4 regions of the Pseudomonas sp. 3296 genome follow, and region 1 is predicted to be linked to each of the others. Evidence: predicted binding sites of a transcription regulator. Region 1 holds the regulator's gene; each other region holds the start of a gene.
The links. The regulator FliA, encoded in region 1, starts transcription of late flagellar genes. The targets are predictions, from matches to a motif close to CTAAAGTTTNNNNNNNNNNNGCCGNTAA.
Positions count from the first base shown of each region.

Region 2: a site for FliA is predicted at 5,684-5,711, ahead of J2X66_RS12320 (methyl-accepting chemotaxis protein). Genes of this name have one in related genera too.
Region 3: a site for FliA is predicted at 4,821-4,848, ahead of J2X66_RS14330 (methyl-accepting chemotaxis protein). Genes of this name have one in related genera too.
Region 4: a site for FliA is predicted at 3,035-3,062, ahead of J2X66_RS12080 (methyl-accepting chemotaxis protein). Genes of this name have one in related genera too.

Region 1 is NZ_JAVDUY010000001.1:840,043-847,357, reverse strand. It holds gene flhA (flagellar biosynthesis protein FlhA) at 1-241, shown strand, start outside; gene flhF (flagellar biosynthesis protein FlhF) at 253-1,587, shown strand; gene fleN (flagellar synthesis regulator FleN) at 1,704-2,534, shown strand; gene fliA (RNA polymerase sigma factor FliA) at 2,531-3,271, shown strand; gene J2X66_RS04040 (chemotaxis response regulator CheY) at 3,439-3,810, shown strand; gene J2X66_RS04035 (protein phosphatase CheZ) at 3,833-4,621, shown strand; gene J2X66_RS04030 (chemotaxis protein CheA) at 4,676-6,916, shown strand; gene J2X66_RS04025 (chemotaxis response regulator protein-glutamate methylesterase) at 6,966-7,315, shown strand, end outside.
Region 2 is NZ_JAVDUY010000004.1:215,664-222,978, forward strand. It holds gene J2X66_RS12290 (aldehyde dehydrogenase family protein) at 1-512, shown strand, start outside; gene J2X66_RS12295 (AMP-binding protein) at 566-1,855, shown strand; gene J2X66_RS12300 (GNAT family N-acetyltransferase) at 1,855-2,790, shown strand; gene J2X66_RS12305 (LysR family transcriptional regulator) at 2,779-3,705, opposite strand; gene J2X66_RS12310 (aldo/keto reductase) at 3,824-4,819, shown strand; gene J2X66_RS12315 (hypothetical protein) at 4,864-5,394, opposite strand; gene J2X66_RS12320 (methyl-accepting chemotaxis protein) at 5,778-7,315, shown strand, end outside.
Region 3 is NZ_JAVDUY010000005.1:49,425-56,739, reverse strand. It holds gene J2X66_RS14350 (TylF/MycF/NovP-related O-methyltransferase) at 97-819, opposite strand; gene J2X66_RS14345 (hypothetical protein) at 816-1,682, opposite strand; gene J2X66_RS14340 (inorganic phosphate transporter) at 1,870-3,489, opposite strand; gene J2X66_RS14335 (transporter) at 3,656-4,678, opposite strand; gene J2X66_RS14330 (methyl-accepting chemotaxis protein) at 4,962-6,584, shown strand; gene J2X66_RS14325 (GAF domain-containing sensor histidine kinase) at 6,685-7,315, opposite strand, start outside.
Region 4 is NZ_JAVDUY010000004.1:162,777-170,091, forward strand. It holds gene J2X66_RS12055 (FMN-dependent NADH-azoreductase) at 1-248, opposite strand, end outside; gene J2X66_RS12060 (LysR substrate-binding domain-containing protein) at 378-1,286, shown strand; gene J2X66_RS12065 (MmcQ/YjbR family DNA-binding protein) at 1,283-1,642, shown strand; gene J2X66_RS12070 (DUF1294 domain-containing protein) at 1,639-2,070, opposite strand; gene J2X66_RS12075 (undecaprenyl-diphosphate phosphatase) at 2,067-2,897, opposite strand; gene J2X66_RS12080 (methyl-accepting chemotaxis protein) at 3,191-4,825, shown strand; gene pnuC (nicotinamide riboside transporter PnuC) at 5,073-5,636, shown strand; gene J2X66_RS12090 (AAA family ATPase) at 5,633-6,157, shown strand; gene J2X66_RS12095 (hypothetical protein) at 6,514-6,969, shown strand; gene J2X66_RS12100 (adhesin) at 6,971-7,315, shown strand, end outside.

The DNA.
Region 1 (7,315 bases):
GGAAGAGGGCGTTCTGCTGGAGCCAAGCATGGCGGAGAAGCTGCAGCGCTCGTTGATCGATGCAGCGCAGCGTCAGGAAATGCAAGGTCAACCGGTGATTCTGCTGGTGGCCGGCCCGGTTCGCGCCATGTTGTCGCGATTTGGCCGACTGGCAGTGCCGGGTTTGCATGTGTTGGCTTATCAGGAAATCCCTGACAACAAGCAAGTGACCATCGTTGCGACAGTAGGGCCCAACGGCTGAGGTAGTGGTTTATGCAAGTTAAGCGTTTTTTCGCCGCCGATATGCGTCAGGCCATGAAACTGGTTCGTGATGAGCTGGGCGCCGATGCCGCCATTATTGGCAATCGCCGGATTGCCGGTGGTGTCGAGCTGACGGCTGCGCTGGATTACAAATTGTCGGCGCTGGCCCCGCGTGTTCCGAACATGGAACTCGAGGATGAGCTGCGCAAGACCCAATCGCGCATCGTCACTGCCCAGGCCGAATTGAGCCTGCGTGGCGATGGCGAGACCGAAGGCGACAAGACCACCAATCGCCAGTTGTTCGCCGGCCTGCCACTGACCGCTGCCGAGCCACTGATCGAGCCGACCTACGCCGAACCGCGTCGCTCGGCGCCTGCCCCGGCACCGGCTGCCGGCGGCGTTGATCCACGTGCGTTCGACTCGATGCGCTTCGAACTCAACAGCCTGCGTGAACTGATGGAAGTACAGCTCGGTTCGCTGGCCTGGAATCAGCTGCAAGGCAGCCGGCCGGCCCAGGCCAACCTTTGGCGTCGCCTGCAACGCATCGGCCTGTCCGGCCCGTTGTCGCGCGATCTGCTGGCCATGATCGGTGATATCGATGAGCCTCGTCAGGCCTGGCGCATGTTGCTGGCGCATCTGGCGCGGATGATTGCCACACCGGAAGTCGAGCCACTGGAAGAGGGCGGCGTGATTGCCATGGTCGGCCCTGCCGGCATGGGCAAGACCACCACCCTGGCCAAGCTCGCGGCCCGTTACGTGCTCAAGTACGGCGCGCAGAACATCGCGCTGGTGAGCATGGACAGCTTTCGCATTGGCGCCCAGGAGCAGCTCAAGACGCTGGGGCGCATTCTCAATGTGTCGGTGACCCACGTCGATCCGGGCCAGTCGCTGGTTCAGGCGCTGGAGCCACTGCTGCGCAAACGCGTGGTGCTGATCGATACCGCAGGCCTTCAGGCCAGCGATCCGGCCCTGCGCATGCAGCTCGAAAGCCTGGCCGGGCGTGGCATCAAATCAAAAAATTACCTGGTGCTCGCAACCACCAGCCAAAAACAGGTTCTAACAGCCGCTTATCACAGTTACAAGCGCTGCGGGCTCGCTGGCTGCATCCTGACTAAACTGGATGAAACGGCAAGTCTGGGCGAGGTGCTGAGCCTGGCGATCAGTCATGAATTGCCGGTGGCGTACCTGACCGATGGCCCGCGGATTCCGGATGATTTGCATCTGCCGCGCCGTCATCAATTGGTCAGTCGCGCCGTGAGCGTGCAAATGCAGGAAGAACCCAGCGAAGAAGCCATGGCTGATATGTTCGCTGATATTTACCACAGCCCGACCAAGCAGGTTGGCTAAGGTAGTCATGAACAGTTTTTGTACCTACATCGATGGTCTGCCATGCATTGTTCCATTTGTGAACGCGCAGCCAGTAATGTGGCCTCCGTCTATGCAAGACAAGGTAAAGAAATAACATGGGCAGCATGCATCCCGTACAGGTGATCGCGGTGACCGGCGGCAAAGGTGGCGTCGGCAAGACTAACGTGTCAGTGAATTTGTCGCTGGCCCTGGCTGAACTCGGCCGTCGCGTCATGCTGTTGGACGCTGACCTGGGCCTGGCGAACGTCGACGTCCTGTTGGGACTGACACCCAAACGTACCCTGGCCGACGTGATCGAAGGCCGCTGCGAGCTGCGCGACGTTCTGTTGCAGGGCCCGGGCGGTATTCGAATTGTTCCGGCCGCATCCGGCACCCAGAGCATGGTTCATTTGAGCCCGGCTCAACACGCCGGCCTGATCCAGGCGTTCAGCGACATCGGCGACAACCTCGACGTATTGGTGATCGACACCGCTGCGGGCATAGGTGACTCGGTAGTCAGTTTTGTTCGCGCAGCGCAAGAAGTCTTGCTCGTGGTCTGCGACGAGCCGACCTCGATCACCGACGCCTACGCGTTGATCAAACTGCTTAACCGCGACTACGGCATGAACCGCTTCCGTGTCCTGGCCAACATGGCCCAGAGCCCGCAAGAAGGTCGCAACCTGTTCGCCAAGTTGACCAAGGTCACCGACCGCTTTCTCGACGTTGCCTTGCAATACGTCGGCGCGGTGCCTTACGACGAAAGCGTGCGCAAGGCTGTGCAGAAACAACGTGCCGTGTATGAAGCCTTCCCGCGTTCCAAGTGCGCCCTGGCGTTCAAGGCCATCGCGCAGAAAGTTGATACCTGGCCGCTGCCTGCCAACCCGCGCGGGCACCTTGAGTTTTTCGTCGAGCGCCTCGTGCAACAGACCGCAGGACCCGTTCTATGACAGCCAGTGGCTACAACCTCTACAAGAAGTCGGCACGTGACGCGCAGTACGAGCTGATCGAGCGTTACGCGCCACTGGTCAAACGCATTGCTTACCACTTGCTGGCCCGTCTGCCGGCCAGTGTCCAGGTTGAAGACCTGATCCAGGCCGGGATGATCGGCCTGCTTGAAGTGTCGACCAAATACGACGCCAGCAAAGGCGCCAGTTTCGAGACGTACGCGGGCATACGAATCCGCGGCGCCATGCTTGATGAAGTACGCAAGGGGGACTGGGCGCCACGTTCGGTCCACCGAAATACCCGTATGGTCAGTGACGCAATTCGCTCTATTGAAGCTAAAACCGGCCGTGACGCTAAAGATCACGAGGTTGCGGCCGAACTCCAATTGAGTCTCGACGATTATTACGGGATTTTGAACGACACCCTGGGCAGCCGCTTATTCAGTTTCGACGATCTGTTGCAGGACGGCGAACACGAAGGGCTGCACGAGGATGGCGCGAGTGCACATCTGGAGCCGTCACGCGATCTGGAAGATGAACGCTTCCAGGCGGCGCTGGCGGACGCGATTGCCAATTTGCCGGAGCGTGAGCGACTGGTGTTGGCGCTGTACTACGACGAAGAGTTGAATCTCAAGGAAATCGGTGAGGTCCTGGGGGTCAGCGAATCGCGGGTCAGCCAGTTACACAGCCAGTGCGCGGCCCGTTTGCGGGGGCGTTTGGGGGAGTGGCGAGCGCGCTGAAGGCAGTGTGGGGACACTGCGAACGGGGCTGGTGCGGATTTGAACGGCACCGGTCGCGATCTGTTGTGCTCCAGACAGTCATCGAGTGAATTGCCGGATTGATTGAAATGGCGCGTCCAGGTGCTGGGCGCGTTTAAGACTGCTTGGAGGTCGAATTGGACAAGAACATGAAAATCCTCATCGTTGATGACTTCTCAACGATGCGGCGGATCATAAAAAACCTGTTGCGTGACCTTGGGTTCACCAACACGGTCGAGGCTGACGATGGCACTACCGCCATTCCGGTTCTCAACAGCGGGAGCATCGACTTTCTGGTAACGGACTGGAACATGCCTGGCATGACCGGTATCGATCTGCTGCGCCACGTGCGCGCCGATGAAAAGCTCAAGCACCTGCCGGTGTTGATGGTGACCGCTGAAGCCAAGCGCGAGCAGATCATCGAAGCGGCCCAGGCCGGTGTAAACGGCTATGTGGTCAAACCCTTCACGGCCCAGGCGTTGAAAGAAAAAATCGAGAAGATTTTCGAACGCATCGGTTGATCCACTGCGCCACGGGGGAGCTATGGAGCATAAAGAATCTTCACAGGGCGATTTTGAATCGACCCTGAAAAAACATGCCGTCGAACTGGTCGCCAGCCTTGAAAAAGGCAGGTTCGGCGAGGCTGTGCAACTGATCCATGAGCTCAATCAGACCCGTGACCGTGGCCTGTATCAGGAAGTGGGCAAGCTCACTCGCGAGCTGCACAGCGCGATCGTCAATTTCCAGATTGACCCGAACATGCCGCAAGCCGAGGAAGTGTCGCAGATCACGGACGCCACCGAGCGCCTGGGGTATGTGGTCAAGCTGACCGAGGCCGCGGCCAACCGCACCATGGACCTGGTGGAAAGCGCCACGCCGCTGGTCAACAGCCTGAGCGAAGAAGCCCAGGCGTTGAGCACGGACTGGGGCCGGTTCATGCGTCGCGAAGTCGGGGCTGAAGAGTTCCGTGAGCTGGCCCGCCGCGTCGACGGTTTCCTGACACGCAGCACCGAGGACAACCGCACGGTGTCGAGCAACCTCAACGACATCCTGCTGGCTCAGGATTACCAGGACCTCACCGGTCAGGTGATCAAGCGCGTGACCCAGTTGGTCACCGAAGTTGAAAGCAATTTGCTCAAGCTCGTCCTCATGGCCAGCCAGGTAGACCGCTTTGCGGGTATCGAACATGACCGTGAATCGATGCTCGCCGAAAAAGATCCACAAAAACATCTCTCTCAGGGTGAAGGTCCGCAGATTCATGCCGATAAAAGAGAAGACGTTGTGTCCGGTCAGGACGATGTGGACGATTTGCTATCCAGCCTGGGATTTTAGCGTTTCAGCATTCTAGGTTTTTTAGGTTTTTAGACCTGTAGGAGCACCCCCTTAATGAGCTTCGGCGCCGATGAAGAGATCCTTCAGGATTTCCTGGTTGAGGCCGGCGAGATTCTAGAGCAACTGTCCGAACAACTGGTCGAGCTGGAAAGCCGACCGGATGATGCGGACTTGCTCAATGCAATTTTTCGCGGTTTTCACACTGTAAAAGGGGGCGCCGGCTTCCTCCAGCTCAACGAGCTGGTGGAGTGCTGCCACATCGCCGAGAACGTGTTCGACATCCTGCGCAAGGGTGAGCGTCGCGTCGATTCGGAACTGATGGACGTGGTCCTCGAAGCGCTCGACGCGGTGAACAGCATGTTCGGCGAAGTCCGCGAGCGCAGCCCCGTGACGGCGGCGACACCTGAATTGCTGGAGGCCCTGGCCCGTCTGGCCGAGCCGCAAACAGCAGATGAAGCTGCTCCGGTGGCTCACGTGGCTGAAGCGCCTGCCGCCGAAAGCGAATCGGGCGACATCACCGATAACGAATTCGAACAACTGCTGGACTCGCTGAACGCCGTCAAGGCTCAGGCCGAAGCACCCGTGGCTGCAGCACCGACGCCTGCCAGCGATGCCGCTGCCAGCGACGAAATCACCGATGCCGAGTTCGAGTCGTTGCTCGATCAATTGCACGGTAAAGGCCAGTTCGCCGTGGATGCCGTGGCCCCTGCGCCCGCCGCACCGGCTGCGCCGAAAGCGGCAGGTGACAGCTCCGACATTACCGACGACGAATTTGAAGCACTGCTCGACCAGCTGCACGGCAAAGGCAACTTTGCGGTGGATGCGCTGGAGTCGGCCATTGCTTCGGTACCGGCTTCACCTACGCCATCCGCAGCCGCGGTGGGTGGGGATCTGATCTCCGATCACGAGTTCGAATCGCTGCTCGACGAATTGCACGGTAAAGGCAAGTTCACCGATGTGGCGACAGGCACTGTCGTCACTGCCCCGGCGCCCGCTGCCAAGGCAGCGGCACCGGTGGCCAAAGCACCAGAACCGAAAGCCGAGGCACCGAAACCGGCTGCCGCTGCTGCACCGGCCCCGGCCCGTGCTCCGGCTGCGCCGCCACCGGAAAAACCGGCGAGCGAAGCCGAGACCACCGTGCGGGTCGATACCGCGCGTCTCGACGAAATCATGAACATGGTCGGCGAACTGGTACTGGTGCGTAACCGCCTGGTTCGCCTGGGGGCCAACAGTGCCGACGAAGCCATGTCCAAGGCGGTGTCGAACCTCGACGTGGTCACGGCTGACCTGCAAACCGCGGTCATGAAGACCCGGATGCAACCGATCAAGAAAGTCTTCGGGCGCTTCCCGCGCCTGGTTCGCGACCTGGCTCGCCAGCTCAAGAAAGAGATCAACCTGGAACTGGTCGGCGAAGAAACCGACCTCGACAAGAACCTCGTCGAGGCCCTGGCCGACCCGCTGGTCCACTTGGTGCGCAACGCGGTCGACCACGGCATCGAGTCGCCGGAAGAACGCGAAGCCTCGGGCAAGTCCCGTGGCGGTCGAGTCGTCCTTGCGGCGGAACAGGAAGGCGACCACATCCTGCTGTCGATCTCCGATGACGGCAAAGGCATGGACCCGCACGTCCTGCGTTCCATCGCGGTAAAACGCGGTGTGATGGACAAGGACGCGGCGGATCGCCTGAGCGATACCGAGTGCTACAACCTGATTTTCGCGCCAGGGTTCTCGACCAAGACCGAGATCTCCGACGTGTCGGGTCGTGGCGTGGGCATGGACGTGGTGAAAACCAAGATTTCCCAGCTCAACGGTTCGATCAACATCTACTCGACCAAGGGCCAGGGCTCGAAGATCGTCATCAAGGTCCCGTTGACCCTGGCGATCATGCCGACGCTGATGGTCATGCTTGGCAACCAGGCGTTTGCGTTCCCGCTGGTGAACGTCAACGAGATCTTCCACCTCGACCTGTCGACCACCAACGTGGTGGACGGCCAGGAAGTGGTGATTGTCCGCGACAAGGCGCTGCCACTGTTTTACCTCAAGCGCTGGCTGGTCAGCTCCGCCGCTCACGAAGAGCAGCGCGAAGGCCATGTGGTGATCCTTTCGGTGGGCACGCAGCGGATCGGCTTTGTCGTCGATCAGTTGGTGGGCCAGGAAGAAGTGGTCATCAAGCCATTGGGCAAAATGCTCCAGGGAACTCCGGGCATGTCGGGCGCCACCATCACCGGTGACGGCCGCATTGCGCTGATTCTCGATGTTCCGAGCATGCTCAAGCGTTACGCCACGCGGCGTATTTGATTCTGGTGGGGCGGGGCGACTGAGCCTCGCTCCGTCTAACGGAGTGTTTATGGCAGTCAAAGTCCTGGTGGTGGACGATTCGGGGTTTTTCCGCCGCCGCGTCTCGGAAATTCTTTCAGCGGATTCGAATATCCAGGTCGTCGGAACGGCGACCAACGGAAAAGAGGCGATCGATCAGGCCCTGGCCCTCAAGCCGGACGTGATCACGATGGACTACGAAATGCCCATGATGGACGGCATCACGGCCGTGCGGCACATCATGCAGCGCTGCCCGACGCCGGTGTTGATGTTCTCCTCGCTGACGCACGAAGGCGCCCGGGTCACCCTTGATGCGCTGGACGCCGGCGCAGTGGATTTCCTGCCGAAGAATTTCGAAGACATCTCCCGTAATCCGGAGAA
Region 2 (7,315 bases), on a different contig from region 1:
TGTGCGATACCCAGCATCTGGAAATCGTCGAGATCGAACAGGATGTGCCCGTTCAGGCTGATGAAATCGGACGACTGCTGTTTACCTCCCGGGCACGGCAAGGCCAAGACGTGCGCCGGTATGACGTGGGCGATACCGGTCGCTGGGTACCCGGCCCCTGTCCTTGCGGACTTGAATCGCCGCGGTTCGAATTGCTTCAGCGCCACGGCAAGTTGCTACGGATAGGCACAGAATTCATCTCGCCATCGGCGCTGCAAGAGCGTGTCGGCAGACCGATTCAAATTCAGCTGGACCATGCACCGAACGGCATGGAACGGCTGCGGGTTTTAATCAATTCAGACAGTGGTAGCGTTCGCCAGTCCCTATTGACCGATGAAGCCTTGTCGAGCGCGGTAAACAACTGCTTTTTAATGTTAGAAGTTCACGAATGTGCGGAGTCGGCCTTCACAAGAAACAAACACAGCGGCAAAACGCCCTTGGTTATTGATAACCGAATACAAACAGACCGCTGATTAGCAACACCCTGTCTCTTAACCGTAGACATGCCTGATATAAAGAGAGCTCCGTGAATTCCATTTATACGCTTGAACAACTTGTGCCTTTTATAAGGCAACACTCGAACTTTTACCGCAATCATCTGCAAGACTCGCCCCTGTGCGAAGTCACCTTGAACGCGCTGCCATTAATCAATGTGGATGAGTATTGGGCAGACAGTCACGACTTGAATAACTGGGCCGTGCTGACAGGACCTGTCGACGATGGCCTGGTATTTAAAACCGGGGGCTCGACCAGTCAAGGCAAACTTAGCGTTTATACCCCCAATGAATGGCAGGCATTGGTTACCACATTTGCACACAGCATTTCCTCTCAACTGAAGAACGGCGACCGGGTCGCCAATCTGTTTTTTTCCGGTGATCTTTACGCCAGCTTCGTGTTCTTTCACGACTCACTGGCGCACGTCACACACTCCATTTGCGAGTTTCCCTTCACGGGCAATGTCGACTTGGACGTGCTGGCTGATGCTGTAGATCAGCATCGGATCAACGTGCTTGCCGGCGTTCCAGCCCAGTTGTTGCGATTTGCCGACTACCTGAGTCGGCATCAACGGGTGTTGTGCGGCGTCGATACATTGCTGTACGGCGGCGAAAGCCTGTTCCCCGCGCAAATCGCCATGCTCAAGACAGCGCTTCCCAATGCGCGCATCGCCTCCGCCGGTTACGCCAGCGTCGATGCCGGCCTGATAGGGGCCAGTAGCCGTGACTGTGCCTTGGGAGAGCATCGGACGTTTGAACCCCACACACTGCTGGAAATTGTCGATGAACACACCGGCGAAGTCATCGAAGAGTGTGACCGTATCGGTTTGCTGGTGGTCACCAACCTTACGCGCCGGCTCATGCCCCTGCTGCGGTATCCCGTGGGTGACCGCGCTTGCTGGCGCGAGCCAAGCGCCACGCCGATGCGCAAATTCGCGCTCAAGGGACGCAGTGCTCACAGTCAACGGGTTCGGGTAGGGACATTGTCGTTGCTGATCGATGAAATCCTGTTGATCGTGCAGCACATCGCAGGCAGCGATCAATGGCAGTTGGTGATCGAGCAAGAGGGCGTCAAAGACCTCGTGACGGTGAAGTGGGTGCCCACCATGCCATGCACCGGCATTGACCCCATCTGCAGCGCGCTGCATGAAGCGCTGGCCGTCCATTATCCCGGCATCGGGCAGTTGAATCGCCAGGGGTTGATGGAACTGCGCGTGGTGCCCTGTGCAATCACCGATTTGAACCTTCACCCGCGCTCTGGCAAACAGATGAGGGTTCTGGACTTGCGCGTGTACGACTCGCCGTCAACGGAGCGTCAGTAATGTCGACCCTCGTTTATCGTCGCTTCCAGCCAGGTGATGCACGCGCCGTAAGTCAGTTGTTTCGCCAGATCTATGGGGATCATTACCCTCGACCGGACGTTTATCTGCCGAACATGATCAGTCAGCACAACGCCGACGGCCAATGGTTCTCGATGCTGGCGGTCGACGGCGAATGCGTGCTGGGTCACGCCGCGTTATGCCGTGACCCACTGTCGGACATCCCCGAGCTGGCGCTGAGCGTGGTCCATCCCGCGGCTCGAGGTCAGCGTATCGCGACACACCTGGGTCGGGAATTGTTGTTGCAGTCGCAAGCGCAACAGATCAAGAACGTCTTGATCAAACAAGTCACGCACCATCCCCACACGCAACGCATGGCCCACAGCATCGGGTTTCACAACACGGGATTGCTTCCCGACTACGCGCCGTCCCCGCTCACAACGCCGCTGCCGGAAACCATGGTACTCGGCTGTTATCTGGCCGAGGGGCACACACGTCCATTGCCCGATGTTCTATGGCCTGAAAGTTGTCGCAGGCTTATGCAACGCTTGTGTGATGTGTTCGGGACTTATCGGGCCACGCTGTCGCCAGCGTCGATGCCGTTGCAAATCAGGCAAAATCACCAGCGCTACGTCGTCGTCATTCAGCGTTTGAGCGACGCATTGCTGGACCAACTCCGGAGGTTGCCCAGCCATTGGCTCATCTCGGCCAAAATCGAGCTGTCACGCCACTTTGCCGAGGACCTGCACCGTTTGAGCATGCTGGGTTTCACCTTCAGCGGATTGATGCCCGCCCAGAGCAGCAACGGGTGGTTTGCGCTGTTTCACCGAGGGGCGCAGCCGCGTCACCTCTCCCTGCATTGCCCTGACATGCAACAGTTGCACGATAACTTGCAGCGCGACGTCAGCGCACAGGCCAACACCTGTTCAGCCGCTTGAACCCTTCCGGTAAACGTTAAGGCCCGGCTGCGCGCAAAGCTCCACCAGCCAATCGACAAACACCCTCACCCGCCGGGACAACTGGCGGTGAGGCGGATACAGCGCCGTCAGCGGCATCACCGGAGGCGGCACGCTCCCTAGCACTTCACACAATCGGCCTTCATCAAGCTGGCGAGCAACGTGGTAATACGGGGTTTGAATCAGCCCATACCCCGCCTCACATGCCGCCAGGTAACCGTCGGCGCTGTTGACTGCCACCTGTTTGGGCAAATCCATGAGTTGCACCTCGTCATCAACCTGGAATTCCAGCCCAAAACGCTTACCGGTCGTGCCGGAGAAATACTCCACCATCCGGTGCCCTTCCAGGTCTGCCAGACATTGAGGGATTCCATGGCGTTGCAAGTAGTCAGGGCTGGCACAGGTGACCTGGTCCAGCATGACCAATGGCCGCGCCACCAATGAATCATCCAGCGCGGAGCCACCGCGCAACACGCAATCAACGCCTTCGCGGATCAGATCGATGGGGCGGTCATTCAAACCGATTTCCAGCTCGATCAAGGGATAACGTCGGGTGAACGCCGGCAATGCCGGAATCACGATCAAGCGCCCAATCCCTGCCGGCATGTCCACCCGCAGCAACCCTTTGGGATTGTGTCGAGCGGCGGAAAACACCGCTTCAGTTTCTTCAAGGTCTGCCAATAACCGCACACAACGGGGGTAATAGGCCGCGCCGTCGAGGGTCAGGCTGATCTGTCGCGTGGTGCGTTGCAGCAGTTGCACCCCCAGATGCGCTTCAAGCTGTTTGATCAAAACAGTGACCGACGCTCGAGGCAATTGCAGGCTGTCTGCCGCTTTGGCAAACCCGCCCAGCTCAACGATTCGGGTAAACACACGCATAGCATTGAAACGGTCCATTACTCTGGCGTTCCTGATGATTATTTAGAAAAGACGAACAGTGATAGCAGTTTTAGCCGGTTTATCTTGTTTCTGTCGAGGTTGACACTGTGCGCTCACACCACAGGGAGTTGATTTCATGCAAACACGTCAATTGGGCAAAAACGGCCCGCAGGTTTCCGCCATCGGCCTGGGCTGCATGGGCATGACCGATTTCTACACCACCGGCGTAGACACCCAAGAGGCCACTGCGACCCTGCATCGCGCACTCGAACTCGGGATCAACCTGCTCGACACCGCCGACATGTACGGCCCTCACACCAACGAAGAATTGATCGGCAAAGCCATTGCCGGCAAACGGGACCAGGTATTTCTGGCGAGCAAGTTCGGCATTGTCCGTGCCCCGTCCAATCCCACCGCACGGGGTGTCAATGGCCGACCGGACTACATTCGCGCCTCCATCGACGGCACACTCAAGCGTCTCGGCGTTGAAACCCTGGACTTGTATTACCAGCACCGGATCGATCCGCAGGTGGCCATCGAAGAAACCGTCGGCGCCATGGCCGAACTGGTGAAGGCCGGCAAGGTGCGTTACCTGGGCTTGAGCGAGGCGTCGGTCGCTACCCTGGAACGCGCGCACAAGGTTCACCCCATCAGCGCGCTGCAAAGTGAGTATTCGTTGTGGAGCCGTGACCAGGAAGAGAATGGTTGCCTGGCGGCGTGTCAGCGTCTGGGCGTGGCGTTTGTGCCTTACAGCCCATTGGGGCGAGGCTTTCTGACGGGCGCACTGAAAAGCCCGGATGACTTTGCGGCGGATGATTACCGTCGTTTCAGCCCGCGTTTTCAAGGGGAAAACTTTGCGAAGAACTTGCTGTTGGTACAGCAAGTACAGGCATTGGCCGCAGAAAAAGGCGTGACAGCAGGCCAATTGGCGTTGGCCTGGGTGCTGGCGCAGGGTGACTACCTGATCCCGATCCCTGGAACCAAACAGCGCAAATACCTGGAGGAAAACGTTGCGGCACTGGAGGTCAAACTCAGCGCAGATGAATTGAAAGCGCTGGAGTCGATATTCCCCGCCAATGCCACCGCAGGCTTGCGTTACCCCGAGGAAGTCATGAAGTTGCTGGACCGCTAGCAACAGTGCCTGGCCCGCTCCACCCTGAGCGGGCCGGCAACCTTTCACGCCTTGGAGCTGACACCCTTGTCCGTAGGAGCGGTCGTGCCATTGCCCTTGCCATAAGTGGCCAGGTTTTGCAGGACGTAGATAGCAGTCTTGTATTCAGGGATCAGGCCAACCGCGTATTTATCGCCCTTGATGCTGTTGTTCTGGATGGTGTCCAGTTGTGTGGCGAAGTATTCCAGCGCATTGAACTTCGCATCCGGATCATTCTGTACCCCGAACCGGTCAAACTTGTCCCCGGCGTTCATCAAGGTCATCGACGTAATATCGGAGATCAGGCCTCTGCCACGTAAAAATGCACTGAGATTGCCCAATTGTTTGGACGATACATTTTCCGGGTCGAAGCCTTTAACGTTCCTGAATATTTTCTGCTCATCCATCCTCGCCGCATTCAGCGCATTTGGATTGGTACCCACCAGCGCGAGCATTTGCTTGACCCTGGCGCTGTGCGTCACGGGCTTGCCGCCGCCAGTGTTCTGCACCAGTAGACCCGCCTTGGCCGTCCATCCTCCAGTATTGCCGATTGTCATGACTGAGCTTCCGATTGCGTGACCATATTCAGATCCTTCTTGAGTGGGTTTAGAGCGGGCGAGTATCGGCCATGGCCACTGGCCACTCCAACCCCTGGTTGCTGTCTTTTACAATTTCCGTACATTTCAGATACAAACTGGAAAGTGCCTGGCTTTATTGGTCTAGACGAACTTTCCCGGATGGGTCTACACAACTAACCAAGCGTTTTGTACGTCTCGGTCAGTTTGTTTGTATCCGTTTCAATACCTACCGCGCTTTCCGCTGAGGCCCGTTCCTGGACGATCGTGCCTAAAGCTATCCCTGCCCAAGCCGATAGCCCGATGAAGCAGCGATAACCCTTCCAAACCTAATAATAAAAGTGCTGCACACAAGGACCGGTCCCATGCCCACATTCCGTTCGATCCAGGCTCGCTACACGCTGTTTCTGGTCCTGTTTATCCTGTTGCTGTTCGCGCTGACGGTGGTCGGAATCAGCCAGTTGGTCGCGCCTAAACTGCGCCATACCGAAGAACAGGTGGCCCTCAACCGCATCGCCGACGTCGCCCGACAAATCCAGGGCGAACTAACCAAGGTTCAGGCACAACAGCGCAGCATTACCCAAACCATTCCCTTGCTCGACAGCGCAGGCATTGACACGGTATTGCCAGGCCTGGTGGATCAGTACGGTGAATTGAAAGTCTTTGGCGGCGGGATCTGGCCGTTACCGGGCCAACGTGAAGCCGGGCGCAATAAATTCAGCACCTTCTGGCACCGTGACGCCTCGGGCAAACTGGCGGTCAATACGTTCTGGAACAGTGACGCCGCGCCGAACTACTACGACCAGGCCTGGTACAAGGGCGGCATGCAAACGCCACGTGGCCAATGTGCCTGGGCGGCGGCCTATAAAGATGACGCCAGTGCCGAGCCGCGCACCAACTGCGCCATGGCCATTCAGAAAAATGGCGTGGCGTACGGCGTGTCGACCATCGACGTGACGCTGGGCTTCTTCAATGACTTGATCGCGCAAAAGGAAAAAGACCTTGGCGCCGAGATGCTGATCGTCGAAGCCGACGGCAAGATCATCAGCAACAGTTCGCGCATCAGCGGCCCCATCGTTCTGAAAAACATCAGTGAACTGGCGGGCAACTCACCGTTCGCCAGCCAAGTGAAAGCCGGCCTGCAAAACCGTGACCAATCGCAGCGCGTCGAATTCGACAACAACGGCGAAGACAGCACCTTCTTCATGCGCCCCATCGAAGGCTCGCCGTGGTTCCTCGCCACCGCCCTGCCGAGCAAACTGATCACCGCCCAGCGTGATGACGTGCTCAGCACCCTGAGCCTGTTGCAAATCCCGATGGTGATTCTGCTGGCGCTGTTGCAGATCTACGCGATTCGCCAACTGGTCCAGCGCCTGAAAATCCTCAAGGCCAATATCGATGCGCTGTCTGCCGGCGACGCCGACCTGACCAAACGCATCACCATCCGCGCCGAAGACGAACTGGGCGCCATCGGCCACTCGGTCAACGCCTTTATCGTCTACTTGCAGAACATGATCGGCGAAGTGACCCAGGCCACCGGCGCCATGGCCTCGAGCCTGGACAACCTGCAACGCACCTCGGCCCACACCAGTCAGATTCTGGTGCGCCATGCCTCGGAAACCGATCAGACCGTCACCGCCATTACCGAGATGAGTTCGACCGCTGAAAGCGTCGCACAAAATGCCGCAGAGACAGCGGCCTTCACCAAGCGCGCCAACGAAAACGCCGACCGTTCGCGGGTGGTGGTGGGCGAAGCGTCGAGCAGCGTGGTGGCGTTGATCGAGGAAGTGGCGAGCGCCACCCACAAAGTCGAAAGCATGCAGCAGGATGCGCAACGCATCACCGAGATTCTCGGGGTGATTGGCGCCATCGCCGGGCAAACCAACTTGCTTGCATTGAACGC
Region 3 (7,315 bases), on a different contig from region 1:
ATGGTGGTGGTTCAGTCAACAGTGATGTTGAATGTGATGACCTCATCGCGAGCAAGCTCGCTCCCACAGGGTTTTGTGTCAGCCCCGGGGTATGCGTTAGACGTGGAAGTAACCCACGCACGAATCAAACGGCAAACGCTTCAGCTCGATCTTGTTCAGGTCCAGCACTTCGCGCAGGGCTTTGGTTTCGCCCGGGAAGTTGCGGTAAGCCACTTCGTCCAGCACCACGATCGCGCCTTTTGGCATGTACGGCAGGAAGGTTTCCAGCGCGACTTTGGTCGATTCGTACAGGTCGGTGTCGAGGATCAGCATGGCCACGACCAGGTCAGGGCGGGTCTTGACCCACTCCGGCACGGTCTTGACGATGTCGCCCTTGACCAGTTCGCAACGCGGGATGCGGTTGACCGGGCGCAGCAGGTCGTTGGCGTCGATCATGTCCTGGATCAGCGACTGGTCGGTGTCGGAGAACATGGTCTCGTTGACGTCGGCCGGGTCTTCTTTCTTGTCGATGCTCTGGAAGCCTTCGAAGGTGTCGAAGCCGATGATCGAACGGTTGATCGCGTACGGTTCCAGGATCATCGACAAGTGCATGTACAGCATCAGCGAGTTGCCCTTGTACACGCCGCACTCGATGATCGCACCCGGTACTTCAGCGACTTTTTTGAACAGTTCCATGCGCGACAGGGCAGCGGTCACGCCGATGCGGTTGGCGAACACGAACGGGGCGTCGGCCACGTATTCGGCATCGACCCGTTTCAGAACGTTGGCACGGGTTTCGTTGTACTGGGCCTCGGCAGGCGTGATGCGACGCTTGGTCATTGCTGGATTCCTTGGAAATTCGAAAAGTCGTGGGCGTGGAAATAATCTTTGAAACCGGCGCCGACGTCAGGGCAGGCGCTGTCGACGTTGATCGCGCCACGCTTGTGCTTGAGGTCATCGAGGTGCATCAGGCGGAAATCCACGCTGAAGCGGGTTTGATCGGTGTGGTTGGCGACCGTGCCGTGCAAGTGCGAGCCGGAGAAAATCAGCATCTCACCGGTGTTGCCGGCGATGCGCACTTCTGATGACGTATTGATCGCCTCAAGTGGCACCGGGTGCACGCGGACTTCCTCCTTGAGGTTGTCCTTGGCCTTGTGCCGCTGGTTGCTGATCCAGTCGTTGAGGCTCCATTCGCTGGAGGTGTTCTTCACCGGCACGTCGAAGTAGCCGGCATTGATCATCATGGTCTGGTCGGGGCGAATGGTGTGCACCGGCATCCAGGTGTTGATCTGGCAATCGACGCTGCCGTACCACGTGTCGCGGTGCGGCTTGTAGGCGTAGCTGACGCCAGCGTGCAGGTAGTCATAATTCGGCACCACGCGAATGCGCGGCACGTCGAAAATGTACTCGCGCGGGTCGACGCCGATCTCGTCGATAAATGACAGGATCAGGTCCTTGGCGCGCTGGCTGTTGGTGAACTGGCCCTTGAGGCGTGTTACCAACACCACGAATTCTTCCACCGGCATCAGCGTGTGCAGGGCCTGGTGGTTGGTCTCGCCGTCGAAAGCGGCGGTGATGCTTTCCTGAGCAAACGCACACAGTTCTTTGGCCGCGCGCAGCTGAGTGTTCAGGAAGATGTCGCCAGCGTAGATGGCTTCTTTGAAGTCAGCTTTTTGCTGAAGCTGATTGATATACAGATTCACGATTCCACTCCTGAATACATCGAGTCTCTTAAGAATCGGCAACACGTTAGCAAACTGAAGTGCTAACGGGCGGGTAGTGGATCAATAAATGCGTAATCGCCTGTATTTGCGACGAAATGCTTTTTACCCGGCAAAAAAAATCCCTGTAGCAGCCGGACGCAGGCTGCTACAGGGTTGGGTGTCCAGGTCAGAACAGTTTGGTGAACAACCAGTACAGGCTGCCCGACAACAGGATCGCGGCGGGCAAGGTCAGCACCCAGGCCATCAGCAGGTTGCGGATGGTCTTCATCTGCAAACCGCCGCCATTGGCGACCATGCTCCCGGCCACACCCGACGACAACACGTGGGTGGTCGACACCGGCAGGCCGAACATATCTGCCGCGCCAATCGTCAGCATTGCCACGGTTTCCGCCGAGGCGCCCTGGGCGTAGGTCAGGTGGGTCTTGCCGATCTTCTCGCCAACCGTCACCACGATGCGCTTCCAGCCGACCATGGTGCCCAGGCCCAAAGCAATCGCCACGGCGATCTTCACCCACAACGGAATGAAGCGCGTCGAGTTATCGATCTGCTGCTTGAACAGTTGCAGTTTGCCGCTGGTGTCGGCGTCGAAATTACCGACTTTGTTCTTGTCCATCAGGCGAATGGTTTCGCTGGTCAGGTACATGTCGTTGCGAACGTTGCCCACGGCCTCGGCCGGCACTTTGGACAGCGAGCCGTAACCCTTGACCTGGGCGCCGATGCTGCCGGTGAGGGCGGCGAGTGCAGGGACCAGCTGCGGTGTGGCTTCCTTGCTGCGCACGTATTCGGACAGCACCGGACGCGGGTCGGCCGGGGCCGGTTGTGGCGCCGCCTTGACCAGCGCTTGCTGGGTCACTTCCGCTACGGCGGCGAACTGCAGCGCCTGGTCGGCCGGCATGGTGCGGTTCAGCGCATAGGCCATGGGCAGCGTGCCGACCAGAATCAACATGATCAGGCCCATGCCTTTCTGGCCATCGTTGGAACCGTGGGCGAACGAGACACCGGTGCAGGTCACGATCAACATCCCGCGAATCCACCACGGCGGTGGCGTGCTGCCGACCGGCGCCTTGTACAGCGCCCGATTCTTGACGAATGCACGCAAGGCCAGCAGCAACAGCGCGGCAAAGCCAAAGCCCACCAGAGGCGACAACAGCAACGCGTACCCGATCTTGGTCGCCTGCGCCCAATCCACACCGCTGGTGCCGTCGTAACCGTGCATCAGGGCATTGGCCACGCCGACGCCGATAATCGAACCGATCAAGGTGTGCGACGACGAGGCCGGCAAGCCCAGCCACCAAGTGCCGAGGTTCCACAGGATCGCCGCGATCAACAGAGCGAAGATCATGGCGAAACCGGCGGAGGAGCCGACTTGCAGAATCAGCTCCACGGGCAGCAGGGCGATGATGCCGAACGCCACCGCACCGCTGGACAGCAGCACGCCGAGGAAGTTGAAGAAGCCGGACCACGCCACCGCGAAGTTTGGCGGCATCGAGTTGGTGTAGATCACCGTGGCCACCGCGTTGGCGGTGTCGTGGAAACCGTTGACGAATTCAAAGCCCAGCGCGATCAGCAGCGCTACGCCCAGCAGCAGAAACGGGGTCCAGGTGGTCACCACCGTGCCGAGTTCGTGCATGTCGTGCATCAGGCTGTAAGCGGTGAACAATAACCCACTGGCCAGCACCCCGAAAAACACCACAAGGGTGAACAGGCTGGGCTTTTTATCGAGTTGGGGTTTGGCGCTACGGGCAGCGGATGCCTGGGTATCGGCGGGGTAGGAAGGCGTAGCCATAACGGACAATCCTGATGAGGGAGGTGTATCAGGGATAGTCGTTGCTAATTGTTACAGAGAAACTGCGTCAGATCAGGGTTTGGGGTTTTTGCTTATCCGTTAGTCAGAATCCACCGCGCAACCCAGTAGCAGCAGGCTTCGCAGCTGCTACAGGTCGTGGGGAGGCTTAATAATCCTGGCGCTTGCGAAACGCCCAGCGTCCGGCCAGCACGGTAAAGGTTGCGACCAGTGCCACCAGGATCCAGAACCCTTCCGGGTCGCCGGACAGAGGGATGCCGCCGACGTTCATGCCAAAGAAACCGGCAATGATGTTGATCGGCAACGCCAGCACCGTCACCACCGTCAGCGTAAACAGTGTGCGGTTGCTCTGCTCGTTGAGGTTGGCGGCAATCTCTTCCTGCAGCAGTTTGATTCGCTCACCCAGCGCCGTGAGGTCGTTGATGATCAGCGCAAACTCCTCGGTGGACTTGCGCAGCTCCTTGACATCCTCCTTCTGCAGCCATTGCGGTGGCCGATTGAGCAAGCGAAGCAACGAGCCCGGCTCCAGTGCCAGCAGGCGTTGCAGGCGCACCAGCACGCGGCGGTTGGCGCCCAGTTCGGCACGGTTGGTCGACAGGCGCGACGACAACAATTCATCTTCGATCTGATCCACACTCAAGCTGGTCTTGCGCACGATTTGCGTCAGCACCTCGCCCTGATCGCGCAGCAAATGCACGAGCAACTCCAGCGGCGAACGAAAACATTCACCGGCCTTCACCGAAGAACGCAGCTTGTCCACCGAGTGCAGCGGTTGCAGACGGGCACTGATGATCAGCCGACTGCGGGCGCACACCCACAGCGTCGAGACATCCGAGGAGACCATGCTGCTGAGGTTGAACACCACGTCGTTGACCACCGCCAGCAAGGCCGAATCCACATGTTCGATGCGCGTCGAGCGTGAGCCTTCATGCAGCGCTTCGAAAAACTCGTCCGGCAATTCCAGATGGCTTTTCATCCAGCGCTCGCACGCGGCGTGCGCCAGGTTCAGGTGCAGCCAGAGGAATTCTTCGCTGTCGTCGGGTTGTTGCAGGCATTGCAAGGCTTTGGCTGAATCGATTTCACGACCACGTTCACCGGGCCGAAAACTGAAACCGTAGAGCAGACCGAACAGATCGGTGTCGCGATGGCTTTGGTCGATGCTGTGGTTCATGAGTGCTCGCAAGGGGGCGCTATCGCTCTATGTAGCAGCAGGCTTCGCCAGCTGCTACAGCCGCATCATCGCAAGGATTTTTGACAGTTCTGTGACAAATCGATGAAGGCTGAATAGTGGCTCTACCGACGGTCGGATTGGATTAAAGAACCGCTCTGGCCCGCCGATCTCGCTTACGTTAACGTGCGCGCCTTTGGCCACGAGCCAAGTCGCAGACAGGGATGTCCGAACACCTTTCACGCCCAGTCACGGCGTGTCTCACCCCTGTCATGAGTATCACTCGATGCTGCAAAAATCCCTGAGAGCACAAATTCTCGCCTTGTTGAGCGGCAGCCTGCTGGCGATGTTGCTGATTGCCTTGGCTTGCTTTCACTTTCTGTCCAACGGTGTTCAGAGCTACGCGAACCTGATCGACGGCCCGCTGCACACGTCCCAGTTGATCGATGAAGCCAACCTGCAATTCAAGGTGCAGGTTCAGGAATGGAAAAACGTCCTGCTGCGCGGCAAGCAACCGGCGGATCTGGACAAATACTGGAAGCAATTCGAAGACCGTCAGCGCGATGTGCAAAGCATCCTTAGTGAGCTGGCCGGGCAGAAGGGCATCGAGCCGCAACTCAAGACCCGCATCGAACGCCTGCGAGATGAACACCGCTTGCTGGGCATTGCCTATCAAAAGGGCCGCGATGCCTACGTCGCTGCCGGCGCCGACCCGGCTGCTGGCGACACCGCCGTCAAAGGCGTGGACCGCGCGGCCAGTGATCAGATGAGCGAACTGGTTGTCGAACTGCGCAAACAGGGCGCCGAACAGTCGAAGCGGATCAGTGCCGACGCTGACCGCACCGTGTTGCTGGGGATCATCGTGATGCTCGCCTCAGGCTTGCTGATCGGTCTGTTGAGCCTGTGGCTGGTCAACCGCAACCTGGTCGAACCGATTCGCAAACTGATCGACTACGTGGCGCAACTCAGCCAGGGCAAATTCGCCGATCGCGTGGCCAGCACCCGTCAGGATGAGCTGGGCAAACTGGCGGTCGCCGCCAACACCCTGCGCGATTTCCTCGCTGAGACCTTCAGCCATTTGCAGCGCAGCGCCAAGGACCTGGACAGCGCCAGTGGCGAACTGAACGCCATCGCCACGCTGATGGCCGGTGGAACCAACGAACAGTTCAACCGCACCGATCAGGTGGCCACGGCGATGAACGAAATGTCTGCGACCGCGCAAGAAGTTGCGCGTCACGCCGCCGATGCCGCACGCGCTGCCGACGACGCCGACCAGTCCGCGCAGCAGGGCGAAAAAGTCATGCAGGGCACCATCCATACCATCACCCAGATGCGCGGTGAAATCGCCAACACCGCCACGGTCATTCGTCAGCTGGAAACCGACAGCGGCCGCATCGGCAAGGTGCTGGAAGTGATTCGTGGCATCGCCGAACAGACGAACCTGCTGGCGCTCAACGCCGCCATCGAAGCGGCCCGTGCCGGTGAAGCCGGGCGCGGTTTTGCGGTGGTCGCCGATGAAGTGCGCAGCCTGGCCCAGCGCACGGCGGCGTCGATCATCGAGATCAACCAGATCATCCAGACTGTGCAAACCGGTGCGGTGGATGCGGCGCAGGCGATTGAAAGCGGGCAGTCACGCAGTGAAGAAAGTGTGCAGCAAGTGACCGAGGCCGGCGCCATGCTGGAGCGGATCACCCAGGCCGTCGAAGCGATTCGCGACATGAATCGCCAGATCGCCACTGCTGCCGAAGAGCAGACCTCGGTGGCCGAGGACATCTCGCGAAACCTCACCGAGATCACCAGCATCGCCAGTACCAATCTGGACAACGTGCAACGCACTGAAGCGGCAAGCCACAACCTGCACGGGGTGTCGTCGCAGTTGAATGAAGTGACGGCGCGTTTGAGCGCGTAAGGCCCACGGCGGGTTCATTGCAGACGGCAACGGCGGCGTTATTGCAGGCGTTGCAGGACGCTGATTCCAGCACGTCGGGTTCGCTGGTCAGTACCAGCGCCTAAGCCTGCACAGGCAGTGTGAAGGTAAACGTCGTGCCCTGAAGCGCGGTCGAGACCACCTCCAGTTTTCCACCGTGGGACTGCGCAATCTGACTGGCAATGTACAAGCCCAATCCGAGGCCGGCCTGCGGTGTGTCGCCGGCCGGTCGCGAGTAGGGGCGGAACAGGAAGGCTAATGCGTTCTCGGCAATCAGCCCCTGATTTTTTACGCTCAGGATGAAATGCCCATCGCGGATCTGCGCATTGACCTCGACCGGACCTTGTGGATCGCCGTGGAGTACCGCATTCGCCACCAGATTGGACAGCAATTGGGCGACCCGCTCGCGGTCGCAAGGGACGTTGTGCAAATCGCCAATGGAAGAGGTTATGACGCGGTCCGGGTGAACACTCTGGACCTCGGAAATCACATGCCGTAAAGCCGCGTCCAGATCCGCGTACGGTTTGATGTTCACCGGAATGCCACTGCCAAAGGAGCCACGGGCAAAATCCAGCACGTCATCGACCAGTCGGGTGGCGCGTCGAGCGCTGGTGAGGATGTGCCGGGCCCGTTGCTGATTGGCCGGCTCCGGAAGTTTGCGCAGGAGCATTTCGGCGCCGGCACTGATCGCGAACAACGGGTTGCGCAGGTCA
Region 4 (7,315 bases), on a different contig from region 1:
AATTCGGCCAGGGTGGTGGCACTCAGCTCGGCTTCGTGCTGCTGGGCAGCGTTGCGCAGTTCGGCGGTAGTGCCAGCGGCAACCAGGGTCGTGGCGGAGAAATGGCTGATGGCATCGGCGGCCAGATCGCGGTAGGTCACCACGGCGTTGGGTTCAGCGGTTTGCCAGGCTTTGACGACTTCGCTGCTCAGCAGGCGGGAAGCCGAGTTGTCACCAAGAATGCTCGAATCGATATGCAACAGTTTCATGTGGGATCTCCAGGTGAGGACCGCCACGGGGCGATCTGATGGAGTGAATCCTACAGACGAAACCAATGGCTGATTAGACCGCAACAATGCGATAGTTCGTCCCACTGATAGAACAATCGGACTGCCGTCATGCAAGACCTCAATGATCTCTACTATTTCGCCAAGGTGGTGGAAGCCGGCGGTTTCGCGGCTGCCGGGCGTTTGCTCGGGATTCCAAAGTCGCGCCTGTCGCGGCGAATCGCCGAACTGGAAGAACGCCTCGGCGCGCGCTTGCTGCAACGCACTACCCGGCAACTCAAGCTGACCGCCGTGGGCGAGCGTTACCTGCGGCACTGTCAGGCGATGCTGCTGGAAGCGGAAATGGCCGATGAAGCGGTGGCCAGCATGTCCAGCGAACCACGTGGGCGCTTGCGAGTGTCCTGCCCCGTCGGCCTCGCGCATGAAATGTTGCCGACGGTCATCGCCCGATTTCTTGAGAAGTATCCGCAGGTGCAACTGGAAGTGATGCTGCTCAATCGCCGGGTCGACCTGGTGACTGAAGGCGTCGATGTCGCCTTGCGCGTGCGTGAACTGGGCGACGAGGATCCGCTGCTGGTGACCCGACGCCTGCGCCAGGCACAAATGGCCATGGTCGCCACCCCGGCGTTTTTGCACGGACGTGAAATCAATCACCCCGAAGACCTGAAAACCCTGCCCGTGCTCGGCGCCCTTGAAGCCGACCGCATGGTGCATATCCGCCTGCTGGATCAACAGGGCAAAAGTGTCGATCTCAGCATGGAGGCGCGGCTGGGCATTGATGACTTTATCGTGCGCAAGGCCTGCACCCTCGCCGGCCAGGGTTTTACCTTGCTGCCCATGATGTATTGCGAGCCGGAGCTGGAAGACGGCTCGCTGGTGCAACTGTTGCCCGACTGGTCGTTGCCTGGCGGCTGGCTGCAAGCGGTCTACCCTCACCGGCGCGGGGTGATGCCGGCGGTTCGTGCCTGGCTCGACCATTTGATCGAAACATTCAACGCCTGTGGGGACCGTTTGATATGAAGGCTGGACGTATGAGCGAAGAGGATGTCGCGCAGTTCTGTCTCGCGCTGCCGGGTGCGCGGGAGGATTATAAATGGGGGGGTGTACGGGTGTTTTCGATTGCCGGGAACAAGATGTTCGCGTTGCAGAACCTGCGCGGCGATTCCCTGGCCTTCAAAGTCGACAAGGACCTGTTCCTGGGGCATTGCGACCGACCGGGCATCCACCCGGCTCCCTATCTGGCGAGAGCCCAGTGGATCATCATGCAAACGCCCTACCCGCTGGGCGCCAAAGAGCTGCAAGGCTTATTGCAACGGTCCCACCAATTGGTGGTGAGTAAACTACCCAAGCGCACCCAGGTGGGACTGCTGCTTTAAAACAAAGCCAACAGGTTCGCGCCGAGAAACATCTGGTCGATCCAGAACACCTGGTGCAGCAACACAATCAGCCAGAACAGCAGTTGATAGGAGACTTTGCGGGTCTTGTGCCGAAACACCTGCTGGGCCAGCAAGGCGCCGGGCCAGCCACCGGCCAGTTCGACCGCGTGCAAGACGTTTTCCGGCGTGCGCCAGGCGTCGGTGCGGGCCTTGCGTTTGTCGCTCCAGTACAGGAAAAACGCCAGCACACTGACGATCCCGTATGCCGCCAGCGGAATCAGCGACACCCCACGCAGCCAGAGCGACACCGCCCCAAACAGCGGCAACGCGCACAGCACTGCAAAAACCAGCAGTTTGAGCCGCAGATTCTGGATGCGCTCTCCCCCGGACCCGCGTCCGGGGTTGTGGCGCCTGCCGGCGTCACTCATGGCTTGGCCGCGGACCAGTCGACCCAGCCGAACTGCCAAGTGGCCAGAATGACCAGACCGAACGCAATGCGGTACCAGGCGAATGCTGCGTAGCTGTGGCTGGCGATGAACTTGAGCAGGCCACGGACCGCGATCATCGCAAAGATGAAGGCGGTCACGAAACCGATCGCGAACACCGGAAAATCAGCCGGCACGAACAGGTGGCGGTATTTGAAACCCGAATACACCGCCGCCGCGACCATGGTCGGCATCGCCAGGAAGAACGAGAATTCGGTAGCGGTCTTGCGCGACAGGCCGAACAGCAACCCGCCAATGATGGTCGACCCGGAACGCGATGTCCCTGGAATCATGGCCAGGCATTGGGCGAAACCGACTTTCAGCGCATCTTGCCAGGTAATCTCGTCGACCGTTTCGGCATGCACCTGATGTTGGCGTTTTTCGGCCCACAACATAATCACACCGCCCACCACCAACGCCGTCGCGACGGTAATCGGGTTGAACAGGTAATGGTGAATCAGGTCGGAGAAAATCACCCCCAGTACCACTGCCGGCATGAAGGCGATCAGCAGGTTGGCGGTGAAGCGACGCGCGCTCGGTTGCGTTGGCAAACCGGTGACCACATCGAGAATCTTGCGACGAAACTCCCACACCACCGCCAGGATTGCACCCAACTGGATAATGATGTTGAACGCGATAGCCCGTTCGCCACCAAAGTTGAGCAAGTCGGCGACGATGATCTGGTGCCCGGTACTGGAAATGGGCAGAAACTCTGTCAGCCCTTCTACTACGCCAAGTATCAATGCCTGAAAGGCGGTCCAAAGATCCATCAATCCCCCAAGAAACAATGCCCCCAGGCATGCCCCATTAGTTTTGTTTAAACGTTCATTGCGCTGAGCGTAGTTGAAGTTCCGCGCGCATAGGATCCAGACGAAACCGTAAAAATTCCGTGAAAAATCGAGCGTGATTCAGGTTTTTGCGCGCGGGGCCGAAATCCTATCAGACAAGCCTTTAAAACGCTGCTGCGGAATAGGACTTGGGTCGCATAGGCCCGAGCGGCAAAGCGTGGTTGGATGCGAGCAATGGTTTATGACAATAAAAAGAAAACTGGAGTAACCGCGTTATGAACAGCTTGCGCAGTGTGTCGATCAGCCGACGCTTGTGGCTCATCTTGATCGTTTCGGTGGTGATGCTGATGACGTTGGGCATGTTGATGCTCAAGCAGATTCACGACGACCTTTATCAGGCCAAGGCGCTGAAAACCCAGCACGTGGTGCAGACTGCCAGCGGCATTTTGAATTACTACCATGACCTCGAAACGGCCGGCACCCTGACCCGCGAGGCCGCGCAGAAGCAGGCACTGACCGCGATTCGCGGCCTGCGCTATGACCAGAATGACTATTTCTGGATCAACGATCTGACGCCGGTGATGATCATGCACCCGGCCAACCCCAAGCTGGACGGCCAGAACCTCTCGGCCATCCGCGACCCGGACGGTTTTGCAGTATTCAACGAAATGGTCGCCGTGGCCAAGGCCAGGGGCGCCGGCATGGTCAACTACCGCTGGCCGAAACCGGGTGCCAGCACCCCGGTGGAGAAAACCTCTTACGTCAAACTCTTCGAGCCTTGGGGCTGGGTGATTGGCTCGGGCGTGTACATCGACGACATGCAGGCCGAATTTAACGGCCAGGTATGGAAAGCCACTTTCCTCGGCGTGGTCATCGCGCTGGTGATGGCGCTGTTGGTGATCCTGATTGCGCGCAGCATTGTGCGTCCGTTGCAGGACACCGTGAACGCCATGGCCAACATCGCCAGTGGTGAAAGTGACCTGACCCGCAGCCTCGAGACCCACGGTCAGGACGAGGTGGCGCAACTGGCGCGACACTTCAACGCGTTTACGAGCAAACTGCGCCTGGTGATCACCGAACTACAGGTGTCGGCCAGTGCCTTGGGTCAGTCGTCCAGAGAATTGGGCAATGACGCCGCTCAGGCTCAGCAACGCAGCCAGCAGCAGTCCCAGCAGATGGAACTGGTGGCCACGGCGATTAATGAAGTGACCTATGGCGTGCAGGATGTGGCCAAGAACGCCGAGCATGCGGCCAGCGAAATGCGCGATGCCGAATCCCAGGCGCAACAGGGACAGGTCAACATTGACGGCAGCTTGCAACAGATCGACAAACTGTCCGGCACCATCGATCAGGCTGTCGAGGTGATTCGCACATTGGCAACGGAAAGCACGCAGATCGGCAGCGTCCTGGAGGTGATCCGCTCCATCGCCGAGCAAACCAACCTGCTCGCCCTCAACGCGGCCATCGAAGCGGCCCGGGCCGGTGAGCAGGGTCGAGGGTTCGCGGTGGTGGCCGATGAAGTGCGCCTGCTGGCCCAGCGTACACAGAAGTCCACCGCGGAAATCCAGTCGATGATCGAACGCCTGCAAAGCCATTCGGAAGCAGCGGTCAAGGTCATCGGCGACAGCAGCCGCGCCTCACAACTGACCATCGAACAGGCCGGCCTGGCCGGTGCGAGCCTGAATGCGATTGGCCAGGCGTTACGCAACCTCAACGGGCTGAACGCGTCTATCGCCAGCGCGACATTGCAGCAGGCCCATGTGGTGGAAGACATCAATCAGAACGTCACCCAGGCTGCAGGGTTGTCCCACAGCACTGCGCTGGCGGCGGAGCAATCGAGTGTGGCCAGTGTCCGGTTGAAAGACCTGAGCGAGCAGTTGAACGGTTTGCTCAAGCAATTTCGTGTGTAACAGCACACACGATAAACCCTGTGGCGAGGGAGCTTGCTCCCGCTCGGCTGCCTAGCAGTCGCAAAATCAGCTGACTGAATTTCTCCTGTAGAAACCCGGTTGCCTTATTCGGGGCTGCTACGCAGCCCAGCGGGAGCAAGCTCCCTCGCCACAGTTGCGTTTCAGATTTTGGTCCTGTGTCGCTATGGACCTTCCCTACTGCCTAGGTACAATCCTCCCCCCACTTCGCTTTCCCCAAGGAACCTCCATGTCCGGGCTTGAACTGTTTGCCGCCGCCCTCGGTGTGATCGCCGTCTGGTTGACGGTCAAACAGAACCCCTGGTGCTGGCCGATCGGTCTGGTCATGGTGCTGCTGTATAGCTGGATCTTTTTTGAGGTGAAGCTGTATTCGGACATGCTCCTGCAAGTGATCTACGCCGCACTGCAACTCTATGGCTGGTGGCAATGGACCCGTGCAGGCGAAGCGAATACCGGTCGGCAGATCAGCCGGCTTGACTCGAAATCAGTCGCTTCGGGCCTCGCGGTCGGCGCGCTCGGCAGCCTGCTGTTGGGCGCCGCCATGGCGCACTGGACCGATGCCGCCCAGCCATGGCTCGATGCCGCACTCACGGGGTTCAGCCTGGTCGCGCAAATGTGGATGGCGCAAAAGCGCGTGCAATGTTGGCCGCTGTGGATCGCCGTCGATGTGATTTTCGTCGGACTGTTCATCTATAAAGGCATGTACCTCACCTCTGCCCTCTATGCACTGTTCCTGCTGCTGGCCGTGCAAGGCTGGCGTGAATGGCGCGCCGACCCGGCATTGCGCGCATGAAGGTGCTGGTGCTGACGGGGCCCGAATCCAGTGGCAAGAGCTGGCTGGCGGCCGAGTTGCAAGGGCATTTCGGCGGTGTGCGGGTTGATGAATACGTGCGCTGGTTCATTGAGCAGAACCCACGCGACACCTGCCTGGGGGATATTTCCGACATCGCCCGCGGCCAGTTGCAATGGGAAGATGAAGCCCGCTCCCGGCAGCCCCGGCTGTTGATTCTGGACACTCACTTGCTGAGCAATATCCTCTGGAGCCAGACCTTGTTTGGCGACTGCCCTGAATGGCTTGAGCCGGCATTATTGGCTCGCCATTACGATTTTCACCTGCTGCTATCGCCGGAGCACGTCGACTGGACCGATGACGGCCAGCGCTGTCAGCCCGAACTGAGTGAGCGCCTGGAATTTTTCAAGGCAACTCACAGGTGGCTCGAACAGCACCGCCAACCGTTTCAGGTCCTGCGGGGAAACTGGGAAAACCGCCGGGGGCAGGCCTTTGACGCGGTCACCCGCCTGCTGGTTTCCTGAGCCGGGTTTGGGTCGATTTCCCCAGCATTTTCCCCTGTTTTGGGGCAAGAGTGTCCATTCTTGAAACACTCATCTACCCGCAAACAGGCCGTTTCAGCGCCCTTCACCATCTTGTCATGACTCTTGTTAAGCGCTTGAAACACATCCTCGCAAACCCTTGATCTAGAGCTTTGCGTCGCGATTGTTCAGCGCAACCCTGAAGCGCCTGTCTCAGTGATGAAACAGCTGAGGTATAGCGCACCTATCAAAAAATCCTAACCTTTTGATTTGAAACAATAATTCAAAAGCGGCACAGCTTTCGCTCTCTCCTTCCCAACGCTGACTAGGGCCAGCCCACAAAAGAAGGAATTGCTGCCGTGGGGACTTTCAATAAAGGCATGACCTGCCTACTGCTGATCGGATGTGCCACCACCTCGGTGCTCAGCTTCAATGCCCAGGCTGATGGCAACGGCGTAATTGTGTTGAAACGCGATGTACAGCCCATCGCTATCGGCCGCACTGGTGGCAAAGACCCCTACCCGACCACTGTTAATGCCAACCCATCGGCGCGCATCACCTCGACCATGAGCAACACCGAGTTGACTGATGGTGATTTCGCCAACATTGCCAGCGGCTCGACCATCACCGGCAACATCAACCCGAACACCAACGGTGGCAGCATGCCAGGCCTCAACGTCGTGACCAACCCCAACGGCATGCCTGGGATGAGCGCCGGTCACGGTGGTGGTAGCGGTGCCGCGATTTCCGGAACCATCAATCGGGCCATGAGTTCCGGCCTGGCCCCACTGACCAGAATGGCCGGAGGTCAATGACATGACTCGCAGCCTGATCTTTCTCGCCCTGCTTGCCAGTACCAGCGCCATGGCCGATTCCGGTGTCGCCACCGTGAACAACGCCAACATCCAGGATGCCGGCGTCCAATACAAAGGCAACTTCAATGTCAACCAGGCGGCCGGCGATCAGCAACAGCAAGCCAACGTTCGAGCCATCGCTATCGGCACCAATTCCGGAGCAAGCACCAAGATCCACCAGTCAATCGACACGCCCGCCAATCCGTCAATGAACGCGACGACCACCATCGGCGGCACCTCTTTCAGTAATGGCAACGGTGTACTGGGCGTCAACCAGAGCGCCGGGGCCAACAACCAGATGGCCAAC